Regions from separate parts of the Flagellimonas crocea genome, predicted to be linked through region 2. Evidence: riboswitches for the same ligand, from Rfam matches in the RefSeq annotation. Region 2 holds a riboswitch; the other holds the start of a gene.
What was found. Region 2 has a riboswitch for cobalamin ahead of metE (5-methyltetrahydropteroyltriglutamate--homocysteine S-methyltransferase). Riboswitches for the same ligand answer to the same signal wherever they lie in the genome.

Region 1 (7,502 bases), on a different contig from region 2:
GGCAGTTGCGCCAAGGTGTCGCACAACAGCATTAGAATGGCACCGTACAGCATCACGGCGGGAATCAACACTTTGTGTTCCATAGTATCGAAAATCTGTCTGGTTAAATGGGGAACGGCCAACCCTACAAAAGCGATGGGACCTGCAAACGCGGTTATTCCGCCTGCCAACAATCCAGTTGCGATTATAATGGTCATTCTAGATTTTTTCAAGGAGACCCCCAAACTTCGCGCATAGTTTTCGCCCAAAAGGAAGGCATTCAACGATTTTATCGAGACAATACTCATTAAAACACCGACGGCTACGATGCTTCCCAACAAAAATAATTGATTTACGGATAGATTGCCCACGCTTCCGAAGGACCAAAAATTAAACCGTTGCAAATCCTCTGCACTTGAAAAATAGGCCAGAACGCTCACAATTGCAGAAGTGATGCTGCCGAACATCAACCCAATAATGAGTAAGGCCATAGTGTCCTTTACCCGTTGGGCCACGATCATTACTATCAAAAGCACCAAAAAACTACCAAAACTTGAGGCGATGGATAGGGTTATATCACCCAGAAATGATAGGGAGGTGTACCCTGCCAAAATGGATGTACCCATTAAAAATAAGGCAGCGCCCAAACTGGCCCCCGAACTGATACCCAATACAAAAGGGCCAGCCAAAGGGTTTCTGAACAGGGTTTGCATCAAAAGTCCGCTCAAAGCGAGTCCAGCACCCACCAAAATGGAGGTAAATGCCTTGGGCACCCGATAATCCCAGATGATGTACTCCCACGAAGCAATTTCAGGACTTTCCCCGAATAGGGTAGACAACATATCGGCAAAAGGTATAGTAACCGACCCCGAACTGATGTTCAATAGCCACGAACACAGCAAGGCGAGCACCATCAGTAAAAACGAAAACCGATATGTTCGACCTCCTTGCATTTATTGTAACGGTTTGATGAATTGCAGTTCGTGTTGCGGCAATAGTTCGGGATGCAATATTTTGATGAGGTCTTTCAATACCAAATCGGGCCTATGTGGGGCCGATTCATAAAAAATGAGCCCTCCCGTTTCGCCTTTGTCAATGGCATTGGAAAACACATTTTTGCTTTTGAAAGCATCAAACTGTTGATGGTGTGGATTGGCTTCGGCCAATTCGTTATACGTGGTTTCGGCTGACGGATTGAACCAATATTCGGCGTCTTGGGCTTTTTCTAAAACCGATTCCAGACTGAGTCCTATGCTGCCCGTTTCGTTGTTATCGGCCCAAAGATAATCGGCATTGGCATCCTCCAGAAACTTGGCCATCCAGCTTTTCCCGCCTGCTACGTACCATACGTCTTTGTACAGTCCGCCTGTTAAAACCGTGGGTTTGGTCTTTGCTTTTTGGGCCAATTCCTTGGCTTGTAGGTAGGAAGATTCAACTTCTGCAAAAATACTATCGCCCAAGGCCTCTTTTTGAAAGAAAGGTGCAAAGAACTTGATCCATTCCGCTTTTCCCAAAGGGGTGTGTTCTACCCAATCGCCGTTGTAGACCACGGGCGTCCCTGCTTTTTTGATAATGTCGTACGCCTTGTTTTCATTGTTGATGCTAAACCCGACAATAAGCTCTGGATTCATGGCGAGCACCATTTCAGTGTTAAGCATGTCGTTCATGCCCAGATTTTGAATTTGCCCGTTTTCCACCAGTTTTCGAGCCTCTGGGGAAGAAATGTAATCCGTATTGGGAAAACCGACCACGGTATTGAGTTCGCCCAATTGCGTTAGGGGCTCAATGTGGGTGGTGGAGGTAAGCACCACTTTTTCAACAGGAGTGCCAATAATGGCATCGTAGGCATCTCTTGGAAAGGACATTGCTATCAATTTTTCCTTTGGAACCAGGGCGTAGGTAAAATTGTCGGCACCTGGCCAAGCAGAGGTGACTTCAATAATGGTTATATCGCCTTCTTTTTTTATCGTGAAGCCCTTTGCATACGTAATGTTCGATGCTGTTTCTTGAATTTGAACAGGTTGCTGCTTTTTTTCTTGTTTACAACCCGTCAGCGCTACCAGAAGCAATACCAGTGGTAGAATCAATCGATGTTTTTGTGCCATGGGTCAAAAGTAAGATTATTTAATTTTTGCGGAAAAAGATTAAACAGATTGATTAGCTTTGGCCCCGAATTTTGGTTCGCACGGAGTTTCCGTGGGATTAAAAGGGAATCCAGTGAAAAACTGGAGCTGTTCCCGCAACTGTAAATGTATGTGCCGAATCGGCACTGATGTTTTTTGAGCATCAGTACGTAGTAGGCGATTGTCTCTTCTTCAAAGCCACTGCCCAATGGGTGGGAAGGTAGGAGACAAAACACAAGCCAGGAGACCTGCCAAATTCAAACAAACAATGTTAAACTTTCGGGATAAAAGTTTACGTATGCATCACATACTATTCTCCCGTTTATTCAATTAAACGAAATGAAAAAAAATCATTTATGGTTGATTACCGCCCTATTGGCGGGCAAGGGAATTTTTGCACAAAATGTACAGCAAGATTCACTTAAAGTGCAACAACTGGACGAGGTTGTTGTAAGCGACTCAAAATTTGAGTTGAAACGAGAAAACTCAGGAAAAACAGTGATCAAAATCACTGCTGAAGAAATGCAGCGCAACCAGGGCAGGACGGTTGCGGAAATCATCAACACCAAAAGCGGTATCGAGATTGCAGGTAGCCGCGGTCGTGATGGGGATGTGCTTGGGGTGTATGCGCGTGGTGGCCGTGGACGTCAGGTTTTGATCATTATCGATGGTGTTCGTGTGCAGGATCCATCTACATTTTCTGCAGAGTACGATCTTCGCTTGCTTTCGCCCAATACCATCGAATCCATTGAGATCATTAAAGGAGCGGCAAGTACGCTTTATGGAACCAATGCGGTAACGGCCGTGATCAATATCACAACGAAAAAGAGCTCCGAAAAGAAGATTGCAGGAAATTTTGAAACGAGCGTAGGGACCAATCAAACAGCCGATGACCAGAATTATAATATCGGGAGCATTCAAAATTCTGCGAATGTGAACGGTACTTTGGGCAAGTTCAATTATGGGGTCGATTTTTCCAACCGATATAAGAGTGGGCTCTCTGCCGCGGTGACGCCAGAGAACGAAGAGGACATTTTTTCCCATTACAGCACTAATCTAAAGCTAGGGTATCAGTTTTCGGAAAGTTTTGGGGTTCAGGTTTATGGTAATCAGACCAAGTTCAAGAATGAATATGATGCTTCAATGGCCGAAGCTGATAATTTGGGTGAAAATGAGCAGCAACGCGTAGGTCTGTCATCAGAATTTGATTATGGCAAAGGTTCCATTCACTTGAACGCTGCCTATACGGACTATGAGTCCGTGGCCAATGACACTTTTGGGGAAAGTATGACCGAAGGAAGTAATTGGGTGTTGGACGTGTACAATAAATACGTTTTTGCTGAAAAGTTCCACACGGTACTTGGGGTGAATTATATAAAGGTTGAAGCGATTTTTACAGAAGAAGTGGATTTTACCATTGTTGACCCTTATGCCAATGTGGTCTATGTTTCGGATTTTGGATTGAATCTGAATGCGGGCGCCAGACTGAACAATCACTCCGAATATGGAAACCATTTTGTGTACAATGTGAATCCATCATTTGTGTTTGATACTGAAGATGGATATGTAAAATTGATGGGGTCGTATGCTACATCGTACATCACACCGAATCTAACGCAATTGTTCGGTGCTTTCGGCGGGAATCCAGAATTGGAGCCTGAAGAAAACGCTACCATTGAGGGAGGTATTGAATTTAAACTCGATAATACTTTCCGAATCAGCACGGTTTATTTTGATAGAAACGAGACGAATGCCATTGGTTACGATGCCAATTTTATGAGCATCAATGTGGCGGATGAAATTGATGCCAATGGGGTAGAGGTAGAAGCTACGTGGTTGCCTTGGAGCAGCTTTAGCGTCAATGCCAACTACACCTTCACGGAACGGAAGGGCGACAATGCCATCCGTATTCCCAAGCACAAGGCGAATGTGTCTTTGTGGTATCAATTCTGTGAGAGTACCGATGCGTCATTGACCTACGCTTACACTGGTGAACGTTTTGATACGGATTTTGCTACGTTCTCGGATATTGCCTTGGAACCATTTTCACTGTTGAACTTTTCCATTAGGCACGAACTGATTAAGAATAAATTGAATGTATTCTTGAATGCGGATAATTTGCTGAACGAAGATTATCGTGAATTGCTAGGTTTCACCACCCGAGGACGAAACTTTAGGATCGGGCTCAACCTGAACCTTTAAAAAGGAAAAGCGGCCGATAGGCCGCTTTTTTATTTTGATTAGGTATTGAGTAATGTTGTGACAATTTCTTTTAGACTTACGATGCATATTCAATTTCAATTTCCCTTTTTTTGCCTTATATGGGTCAAAAGCCCAAATGATAAGTTCTTTTGCCTTGGAAACGGGAGTTTTAGTTAAAACCTTCCTTATATGATTTCCAGAATTACTTAGTTTTCCAAGACCCCTGCTTCCTCGACCATATTGTTCAAGCGGGTCCCTCTATATACCCAAGAAATGGGTGTTTTTTGGAGCAATTTTATGTTAAAGTAAGTTATACCTTGGATTGTGTAGTATATTACTGCCTATTCTTTTGGCCTGTTTTCTTCAATCCATTTTTCCAGATTTCCTATTTTCTGTTTAACAAAGATTTTCCAATTTGTAGTCGATGTTAGCCCCTCATTGTCCAAGGCTTTTAAATACCAATCTTTGTGCCTGAACATGGGCATATTAAGAAAGTCTTCAAAATCGGCTCCAACAAACCAAATATTATCAATTAATTTTATTGTTTGATTCTTGTTCAGGTCTAGGTTGTTAAATAAGTTATGATGTTTACCCCAACTAAATATTTCAATTAAATCTAATTCAAAAAGTTTGTTCAGTACATCTAACCCATGTTTCTTGGCTTTTTTAGTAGTAAAATCACGGTATCCTAGATTCTGAAGTATTGAATAAATGAACTCCACACCATCATTAGGGATAAAAATATCCAAATTTTGTTCATCAAAAATATTTTCTTTTATCATGGTAATACGAATTTAACGTCCCTCACTTTTGACCAAATCCCCGCAGCTCTGAAGTCTAAAGTTATTGTAGCAGGAATATTACTACTGGAAGCGGTTATAGGTCGGTAAGTTATAAAGTTCCCATTTCCCATATTGGCTAAAATTACTCCATCTGCTTTATTTGTTTTTGATATTGCGTGTTTTGTTAGTGCCTTAAAAAGTTCCGATGCTTTTGCAACTGGAGTGTTAGTCACTACTTCTCTTACAGTATTATTGTTTCCCATCTTACCCAAAAGCCTAACTTTCTTGACCATGTTGTTCAAGCGGGTTCCTCTATATACCCAAGAAATGGGTATTTTTTGGAGCAGCTTAATGGCAACTGGGGCACCTACTTCAAAAAGTGCTATCTCCAAAACAGGTGTTATACCTGCAACAAAACCACCTGTGACAGCATCGAACATTCGGTTATTGTAATCCTCCGTAATGGCCTTTGCCATAGTATAAAAGGCCTGTAGATCAGATTTTGTGAAAGTTCCATAATCTGAGACCAAACTGTCAAAATAATCGGCCATTAAAATACCCTCCTGCCCATGGAGCGTGCGTAGGCCTTGGGCCATCATTTTTATGGATTTCACGCAATCGTGTCCCACGCCGCAAGGAGAATTGGGCAACATTTTTAATTTAATGTACCAAGCGGAAAAATCTTTAACATTTTTGGATACTATCCCGTTTATTTTGTTGGCTTCTACAAATTCAATAACCCTGCTCACTTCATACTTATTCTTTGAATCCCTGACCCAGTACGCCTCTGGTGAAGCATATACAAAGCCAAGGTCGCTGTTGAGCTGGTGCAATTGTTCGTGAGTTACCACTATTTTGGTAATTACATCGGAGTCGGCCAACGGAAGGTCGGAATCGTTTGAGGAACCTCCACCTCCGCCACTTCCTCCATCGGAGCTTCCGCCGCCACCGCCCACACCATCGAAAGGATTGGGTGAGATAAAGCAAACCGTATTGTTCACTATGTAGGTGTCTTGGCAACCAGGCCCTGCAACACCTTCGCCCAAGCCGTTGTCCGTGTGCCCGCCATAGTTACATATTTCCGTGGTGTAGTTTATGCAACCACCCGCAGAGGCCATAAGTTTTTCGTAGTCGAGCGGTTTTGCTTCAATGCTCCCAGAAAATGCGGTGTTAGGGTTTTCTTTAAAACTTTCTAAATATGCCTCATCGGGAATGTATACAAAAAGATAAGCTTCTGGATCTTGCCCGTCCTTATTGGAAATTACGAGGTTCTCGAAATTGGGCCAAATATCATCTTCCCTAATCACGCTAAAAGTGTAATAGTTGTCATTTTCAAATGATTTTTTAATGACATTGGTGGAATCTATTTGAAAATTGTATTCTCCTTTTTTATCGGCGGTGTTCTTCTTTATTTCCTTAACAACTACATCGTCGTAAAGTTTTTTAAGTTCATGAAATTCATCAAATTGTCCTTTTACAGTAATTATTTCGTTCAATTGTGATTCCTCCAACAACAATTGTTCTTCGAACGTCTTGTTACATGCATTAAAAATCAACAGTACGAATAGAGATGTGAGTAATAGTTTGAAATTTGTTTTCATGATATAATGGTTAAGTTTACTATTTTGCGGATAGTGGAAGTACTTTTTCAAAAAGCAATCACGAAGAAGCTTTTGCTAATGTAGTGGGGAGATACCTCATGAATTAGAATTAATAATAGCCAACTTTAAAAAATTTCTGGCTAAAGTTTAATTAAGAGGTTGATTGCAATTTATAAAAAAATTCGGAATAAAGGATACGTATTTTACTTACAAAGGGTTAAAATAAGAATTATTGATATTTGAAAGAAGTGTTCACCTGAACCTTTAAAAGAAGAAAAGCGGCCAATTGGCCGCTTTTTTATTATTTGTTCAACTGCAATGGCTTTTCCAAATACATATTGTCTTTTAATGGAGTATGCATTCTGGAACTGTCAAAGTTCTCAGCTGGCATTTCCACAGTAAAGTCTATTTTAGCAGATATTCCAGAAATTTCTTCTAGGGCGCGTGCCAAAAGAGGCTCGTTTGGGTCGCCCAACACACCAAGATTGGTCAAATCTTCGCTAAGGGCTATATCTGGGATTAGACCGTCGATATAATCAGAATTTCCGACTGCGTTTGTATTTATTCCCACCAAAGGCTGCAATCCCCAGCTGTTTTGAGGATTAATATTACCTTCACGGTCGCTATTGTAGACAAAAGAATTTCCTGGGTCATCGACCAAAGTGATTGAAAATTCAATTTTTCCACTGGTAACCTCCCCAATGTGAATAACGTCCATATAAGGAGCAAGACCGTTCATTACTAATTCACTGGCGGAGGCGGAATCTCCTGTTGCTATTACAAATACCCTTGTAAGATTTAACGAGTTAATAGGG
Region 2 (7,502 bases):
CAGTTGCCCAAAAAGATCGTCCGTGGCAAATATGTCGACATTTCCAAGGAGATCGCCAAGGTGTCCGAAGAGCACGGTCTGGGCGAGCCAATAAGAAATTATGGCACCGAAGGGCCCAAGCACTACCACCAATTTGTGGATGCCTGTCTGGGCAAGGGAGAAACAACGGCACCATTTGATTATGCCGCCAGATTGACCGAAACAATACTCTTGGGAACCATTGCGGGGCGTTTCCCCGGGGAAACCTTGCACTGGGACGCCGAAACGGCACAGTTCCAGGAGGAAAAGGCCAACAGGTATTTGTCCGGGAATTATCGGGATTTTTAATTAGGTAATCCAGGCACGCAATACTATTGGGTTCAGATGATCAACCATGTTTATATTGGAATGCTGTCCAGTAACATAGAAAGTGGCCATCTTAAAAACAATATTTAACTAAGGGTATTGATATTGAGGTCCGTTCTTATAATAGATTTCTAACAGAGTAGTTGAATCTCTGAATGAGATTTTAAGGTCTTCATTTTAATTATGTAGTGAAGTTTGAATTAGTGAGACAGAGGCTCACTCGAATCGAGTGGGCCTTTTTGTTTTATGGAAAATTGGTAAAATTGAGCCAACTCGATTAAAGCATGCACTTCTCGTGAGATTGACCGACCTATCGGGTCAAAACACTTAAAGTTCATTTAGGGAGAAGTAAAGAAAAGAGCCTCTCAAAGTTATATATTGATGTCTAGTAATCTCAGACAGCATGATTTCTTACCGAAAAGTCATTTTTTACAAGAGTTCCTTTAAGTTAATCTATCCCTGAAAGAAGTTTTTAATTACTTAGAAACAACGCTTCGCTCGTTTTAAAGAAAAACGCAATGGGTCGTTTTTATCCCATTTGCTAAACATCTAGGATGGCCTTCAAATAACTTTCTCTTTGTGAAGGTTTTTTTATTGTTCAAAAGCGGTCGTTGACCCTATGGTGGGCGTCATGAAGTTCATAATCTGTCCGTCCTGATTGTGCAGGAAATGCAACAGTTTGTTCTGTATATTGGAAGATTACAGATCAATCAGTCCGAATTGGGCATCCAAATTCCTCTCTTTTTTTGAAGTTCTACAATCTTACGGGGCTGCCACATGCTCTTTCAATAATAAAACATTCAAATTAATTATATACTGGGATTATTACATACATTTATGCCCAAATAAGTTCTTTACTTAATTTCTTTATCAAAACGATAAGGGTTTCCGACAGATGTCGGGATTAAAAGGGAATCGTGTGTAAATCACGAGCTGACGCGCAACTGTAAGTCCGATTCCATTTTGGAATAGTATGTTTTTGCCCATAAAGCCATTGTCCAGATTCAGGATGAGAAGGCGGTAAAAATCGGACAAGCCAGGATACCTGCCCATATTGTACCCACTTTTTGGGATTTTGACGGTGCCTTCGCGTAAAGGGCAGGTCGAACGTTTGAACTTTACCGGGGATTTCCTCGGCAAATCCCGTATGCGTTCCTCTTGTTTTAAGGCATTGCGAAGTTGAGCTAAGGAGCTTTTATCTAATTGTTCAATTTTATAAAAGCTTTAGCAATGAAAACAAGCAATTTGGGCTATCCAAGAATCGGTGCCCACCGCGAGCTGAAAAGGGCTTGCGAAAAGTATTGGTCTGGCAAGAGTGCCATGCAAGATCTACTGGATGCGGGTAAAAGCATCCGAAAGGAAAACTGGAAGCTCCAGCAAGAAAAGGAAATCGACCTTATCCCATCCAACGATTTCTCATTTTATGATCAGGTATTGGATACCACACTTATGGTGGGTGCCATCCCGGAGCGGTATTCTGATCTAAAGGGACCTGATGTAAATCTTTTTGACCTTTATTTTGCCATGGCTCGGGGAGTACAAAGAGATGGAGTGGATGTCATCGCCATGGAAATGACCAAATGGTTCGATACCAACTACCACTACATTGTTCCAGAGTTTACCAAAAATCAAGGATTTGAATTGCTTTCGTCAAAAGCAGTTGATGAGTTCAATGAGGCCAAATCATTGGGTATTCACACCAAACCTGTGCTTTTGGGCCCAGTGACCTATCTATTGTTGGGCAAAGAAAAGGAGAAAGGGTTCCATAGGCTCGACCTATTGCCAGAACTTCTTTCCGTATACCATGACATCCTTAAAAAACTGACAGATGCGGGAGCCACATGGGTGCAATTTGATGAACCCATCCTTTCCACAGACTTGGCGGATAGGGAACAAAATGCCATTACAGGAGTATACGAAGGAATCGCGGAAAAATTTCCAAATCTCAAAATCCTATTGGCCAGTTACTTTGGGGAATATGGGAACAATCTTGATACCGTGCTCCAATTGCCCGTGTGCGCCTTGCACCTGGATTTAAGACGAGGTCCAAGGGAATTGGACAAAATTTTGTCCTCCGGTAAATTAAATAGGAATGTATCCTTATCTCTGGGCGTAATCGATGGCCGGAATATTTGGAAAAACGATTTCCGGTCTTCTATGGAAATTATTCTAAAGACCAAGACTCAATTGGGTATGGAGCGTGTTTTTATTTCTCCATCGTGTTCCTTGATACATGTTCCCTGTGATTTGGAATTGGAAAGGAATGAAGGAACACTTTCCAAGGAAATCAAGGAGTGGATGGCCTTTGCCAATCAAAAATTGGAAGAACTCCATAACTTAAAGACACTCGTCAGTGTTCCTGATTACGAATCCCACTCGATCTTCATGGACAATTTGGCTTCCATGGAGAAAAGGAAAAATTCCATTGTAATCCATAAGCCCTTGGTAAAACAACGCGTGGAGAAACTTCGGGAAAGGGATTACCACAGGATAACTCCCTTTGAAAAAAGAAAAATTCTTCAGGAAGCCCATTTAAAACTTCCTCTTTTTCCTACCACTACGATTGGATCCTTTCCACAGACCCAAGAGCTGAGAAATATGAGGTCACTGTATAAAAAAGGAAAACTAAGTGAAGATGAGTATGTTGAATACCTGATGAAGGAAACGATAAAAGCCGTCCTTTTTCAAGAGGAAATAGGTCTAGATGTCCATGTACACGGCGAATTCGAACGCAACGACATGGTAGAGTACTTTGGCGAACAGTTGGAAGGGTTTGTCTTTACTCAAAATGGATGGGTACAGAGTTATGGGTCGAGATGTGTGAAACCTCCCATTATATATGGAGATGTCTCCCGGCCGCATGCGATGACAGTGTTCTGGACTTCGTTTGCACAAGCCTTGACCGAAAAGCCCGTAAAAGGAATGTTGACGGGGCCGGTCACCATGCTACAATGGTCCTTTGTGCGGGATGATCAGCCCCGTTCCACGACCTGCAATCAAATAGCATTGGCTCTACTTGACGAGGTAATCGATTTGGAAAAAGCGGGCATAGGGATCATACAGGTGGATGAACCTGCCATTCGGGAAGGCTTGCCTTTGCATAAAAAAGAATGGGACCACTATCTAGACTGGGCCATAGGTTCCTTTAAGTTGTCCACTAGCGGGGTGAAGGACTCCACTCAGATACATACCCATATGTGCTATTCGGAGTTCAACGATATCATCAACAATATTGCGGATATGGATGCGGATGTAATTACTATTGAGTGTTCGCGATCCCAAATGGAATTGTTGAATGCCTTTAAAGCGTTTGATTATCCCAATGACATAGGACCCGGGGTATATGACATCCATTCTCCAAGGGTTCCAAACATCGAAGAAATTTTGGAGCTCCTACGTAAGGCGGAAAGCGTATTGCCCGCATCCAAACTCTGGGTAAACCCTGATTGCGGATTGAAGACAAGGGGGTGGGAGGAAACCAAAAAAGCCTTGAAGGTGATGGTTTCCGCAGCCCGGCAAATGAGAGAGGCCGTTGGCCAACCTTCAAATTAGGACCAAAGGGGGCCGATATCAAAATCGGCCCCTTAACAAAGAGGCCAACCGATGGGATACATGTTTCTTGCGCTTTACTACAAAGCTCTAATGTATATCGATGCAATCATTGTTCGCAGATTTTTTCGAATGGTTTCAATTTTAGTAAGACCGATTGGCCAATCTATTCCAAAATCGAGAGATAAACAGAACTACTTGAAAGGTCCCTTTAAACTATGGTTTAATAAAGAATTACCACAAATTTAACTGCGCTAAAATTATTACTTTACAAGAGGTATAGTAGTTTTTTACCTCTACAGTTTCAATACCGCTAGAGATGAGTCCTACGTGAAATGTTTTAACCGTATTGCGTCGAGAAACGGGCCTTATGGCCCTTTGTTCCTATCTATCCCCAACCCAATGGGGATAAATCGGTGCTTGCCCTGATATCCCATTGAGAAGCTTTAGGTGTTCTTCGGACAAGTTCCAACCAACGGAATCAATGTTGGAGAGCAATTGCTTTTCGTTCCTTGCGCCAATGACGATGTTGGAAACACTTTTTTTCTGAAGCAACCAGTTGATAGCGATCTGTGGTATGGATTTTCCAATTTCGCTGCTTATTTTTTCCAGAACATCGATGACATTGAACAGGAACTCGTCCTCAACCGGTGGTGCCCCAACATTCCCGCCCGATTTGATCCTGCCTGCCTTCATTTCCATTCCCCTTTTTATTTTACCTGTCAATCGACCCCAACCCAAAGAGCTCCAAACCATCATTCCAATATTCTGGTCTTTCGATTGTAGCATCCCCACCATATTAATTGTGGGGCACTTGGTAAATCGTGAGATTAAAAATTTGTTGTTAATCCGAAATTTGTAAATTGCGGGAACAAATTGTTTGCATTTACCAAAAATGAAGCCCGAATATTTGCATAACCTCAAAATCGAGCCTCTTTCGGAAAACGTCATGGAGGATGATTTTAGCGTAATATATGAGTTCTACAGGCCAAAACTTGTGGTGATTGTAAATAGTTATGTGCCTTCCCGAGAAGATGCCGAAGAGATTGTTCATGATGTTTTCATCAAATTATGGGACAAATGGGCCGATTTGCAAATCACCTCCAATCTCACAGGTTATATTTATAGCATGACCCGAAATGCCTGCTTGGATTACCTTCGTGCCAAAAAGAATAAGCTCACCAAAGAGATGTCCCTTGAGCAACAGGAGTTTTGGTTGAACCATGGAGCCTTGGCCGACGATATGGCCTCATCCATTTTGGCGAGGGAACTTCAATCCTTGGTCGACCAAGCCATAGAGCAACTTCCCGAAAAGTGCCAAAAGGTTTTCAAAAAGAGCAGGGTAGAGGGGTTGTGCAACAAGGAAATTTCGAAGGAATTGGAAATTTCCCCAAAAACCGTGGAAAACCACATGACCAGAGCTTTAAGGCAGCTTAGAGTAGCACTGGCAGAATATTTACCCTCCCTATTTTTATAAATTTTACTTTCCGACTAGGGGGTGTCTTTCTTTTTTACGTCCTGCTATTGAATACTGTTCCTAATTTAAGATGAACAACAAGGATATAAATGCACTGGTAGAAGGCCGTCTATCGGAAGGGAAAAAGGCTGAGGTTGTGAAGTGGTTGCTCAAAAACCCCAAGCAACAACAGCGTTACCATGTACTGAAAGCAAGGCATGTCGCCAAACTGCTAAAAGAGGGCGAGCGCAAAAATAAACTAGAGACCAAAAGAGAATTTGCCGATTGGTATAAATATGTAGGATATGCAGCTTGCGTTTTGCTAATGGTTGCATTGGCCTATACGTTGGTTTCTCCATATGAACAATTGGAAGAAAAACCTTCACAGATAATTTTGGCTTCTACCTCAATAGGAGAGAACAAGACCATAACCTTGTCAGATGGTACCAAAGTTACCCTCAATGCAAACACCATATTTTCATATCCGGAGAAATTTTCCGGGGCATCAAGAGAGGTGAGCCTAAACGGGGAAGCCTTTTTTGACGTGGCGCATAATGCGGAAAAACCTTTTATGGTGGATACAGGAAATGGAATGAACATTCAAGTTTTGGGAACTGTTTTTAACGTAAAGTCCTATCCCGAGGACCAACATGTGGAAACCACGTTGATTTCTGGGAAAGTGAAGGTGGTGGAGGAGCGAAATCAGAAAACCGTTGTTTTGGCACCATCCCAAAGAGCCACTTATGTAAAGGATGCCGACAAGCTCATCGTGGACAACGTGCAGACCAATAAATTTACGGCATGGCGCCAGGGAAAACTGATTTATGACGAAACTCCCATAAGACAAGTAATAAGTGATTTAAAAAGGAAATACAAGGTTGAAATATCCGTAGAATCCCCTGGAATAATGGATTATAAATATACCGGGGAGTTTGACAATCTTGGTATTGAACAGATCTTGGACCTCTTTGAGGTATCATCGCCCATACTCTATAGAATGCATAATAACCAAATAACACTATTTATGAAGCAATAAAACCAAAAAGAGAGAGGAAGGTGCGGCAACACCTTCCTCTCAGAGACTATTTAACCACATAAAATGTAATTAAACATCGTAAACTTTTCAAAATTATGGAAAAAAAGGAACTTTTTTTACCAAAGGTCCCAATTATCAGGATAATGAAAATCTATTTGATCTTAGTGGCACTTACCTTGGCCAAGTTATTTGCTTCTGAAGCAAATGCCCAAAGCATCTCATTGGAGGCAAATAATGTAAGATTAAAGCGGATTCTGAACGAAATCGAGCGTAAGAGCGATTATAGTTTTTTCTACAATAACAGCATTGTGGACGTTTATTCCAGAAAATCGCTAAAAGTTGAAAACAAGACACTGGATGCCGTACTGAGCGAACTGTTCTCGGATTCCGATATTGCTTTTAGCTTTGTGAGAAACCAGATCATTCTGTTTCCAAAGAACAACCCGGAGATTAAGGATAAAATTGAAAACCTCCTAAGCAAGCACGATATTGATAAAGTGCCTACCGCTTTGAGCCCGGACAAGATTAACGAGTTGATCAGAACCAATGTACAGTTTACTGTTAACGGAAAAGTTACCGATAATACCGGCACTCCCATTCCAGGTGTGTCGATTTTGGTAAAAGGTACCTCCAAGGGTACTACCACCGACTTTGACGGTAACTATAGCATTATGGCGGACTCCGGTGATGTCCTGGTCTTCAGTTATATCGGTTTTGTGACCCAAGAGATCGAAGTCACCGGGGAACAGACCATAGATGTATCGCTAAAAGAGAATGTGGCCGCACTCGAAGAGGTTGTCGTAGTGGGTTACGGTACACAGAAAAAATCTGACCTTACCGGAGCCGTTGGCGCAGTGGATAGCGAAACCCTATTAAAGGCACCCGTTAGCAATGCACTGCAAGGCATGAGGGGTAAAGTTGCCGGTGTAAATGTATTTTTAAATTCAGGTTCACCTACAGGTTCGCCAAGAATCGTAATTCGTGGTGTTGGAACCATCAATTCCTCAACAGACCCCCTATATGTAGTAGATGGTGTGGTAATGGATGACATTCAATTCATCAACCCCAACGATATCGAACGGATGGAGGTGCTGAAAGATGCATCTTCCGCAGCGA

Region 1: another riboswitch for cobalamin. It lies ahead of SD449_RS04035 (TonB-dependent receptor plug domain-containing protein); the one in region 2 lies ahead of metE (5-methyltetrahydropteroyltriglutamate--homocysteine S-methyltransferase).

What each region holds. Positions count from the first base shown of each region.
Region 1 is NZ_JAUZVX010000001.1:870,213-877,714, reverse strand. It holds gene SD449_RS04045 (FecCD family ABC transporter permease) at 1-932, opposite strand, end outside; gene SD449_RS04040 (ABC transporter substrate-binding protein) at 933-2,084, opposite strand; cobalamin riboswitch at 2,140-2,372, shown strand; gene SD449_RS04035 (TonB-dependent receptor plug domain-containing protein) at 2,442-4,304, shown strand; gene SD449_RS04030 (hypothetical protein) at 4,646-5,086, opposite strand; gene SD449_RS04025 (hypothetical protein) at 5,083-6,687, opposite strand; gene SD449_RS04020 (S41 family peptidase) at 6,989-7,502, opposite strand, start outside.
Region 2 is NZ_JAUZVX010000007.1:157-7,658, forward strand. It holds partial or broken gene SD449_RS18355 (gfo/Idh/MocA family oxidoreductase) at 1-327, shown strand, start outside; cobalamin riboswitch at 1,211-1,412, shown strand; gene metE (5-methyltetrahydropteroyltriglutamate--homocysteine S-methyltransferase) at 1,576-3,897, shown strand; gene SD449_RS18365 (aldo/keto reductase) at 4,279-4,683, opposite strand; gene SD449_RS18370 (RNA polymerase sigma-70 factor) at 4,790-5,371, shown strand; gene SD449_RS18375 (FecR family protein) at 5,442-6,386, shown strand; gene SD449_RS18380 (TonB-dependent receptor) at 6,530-7,502, shown strand, end outside.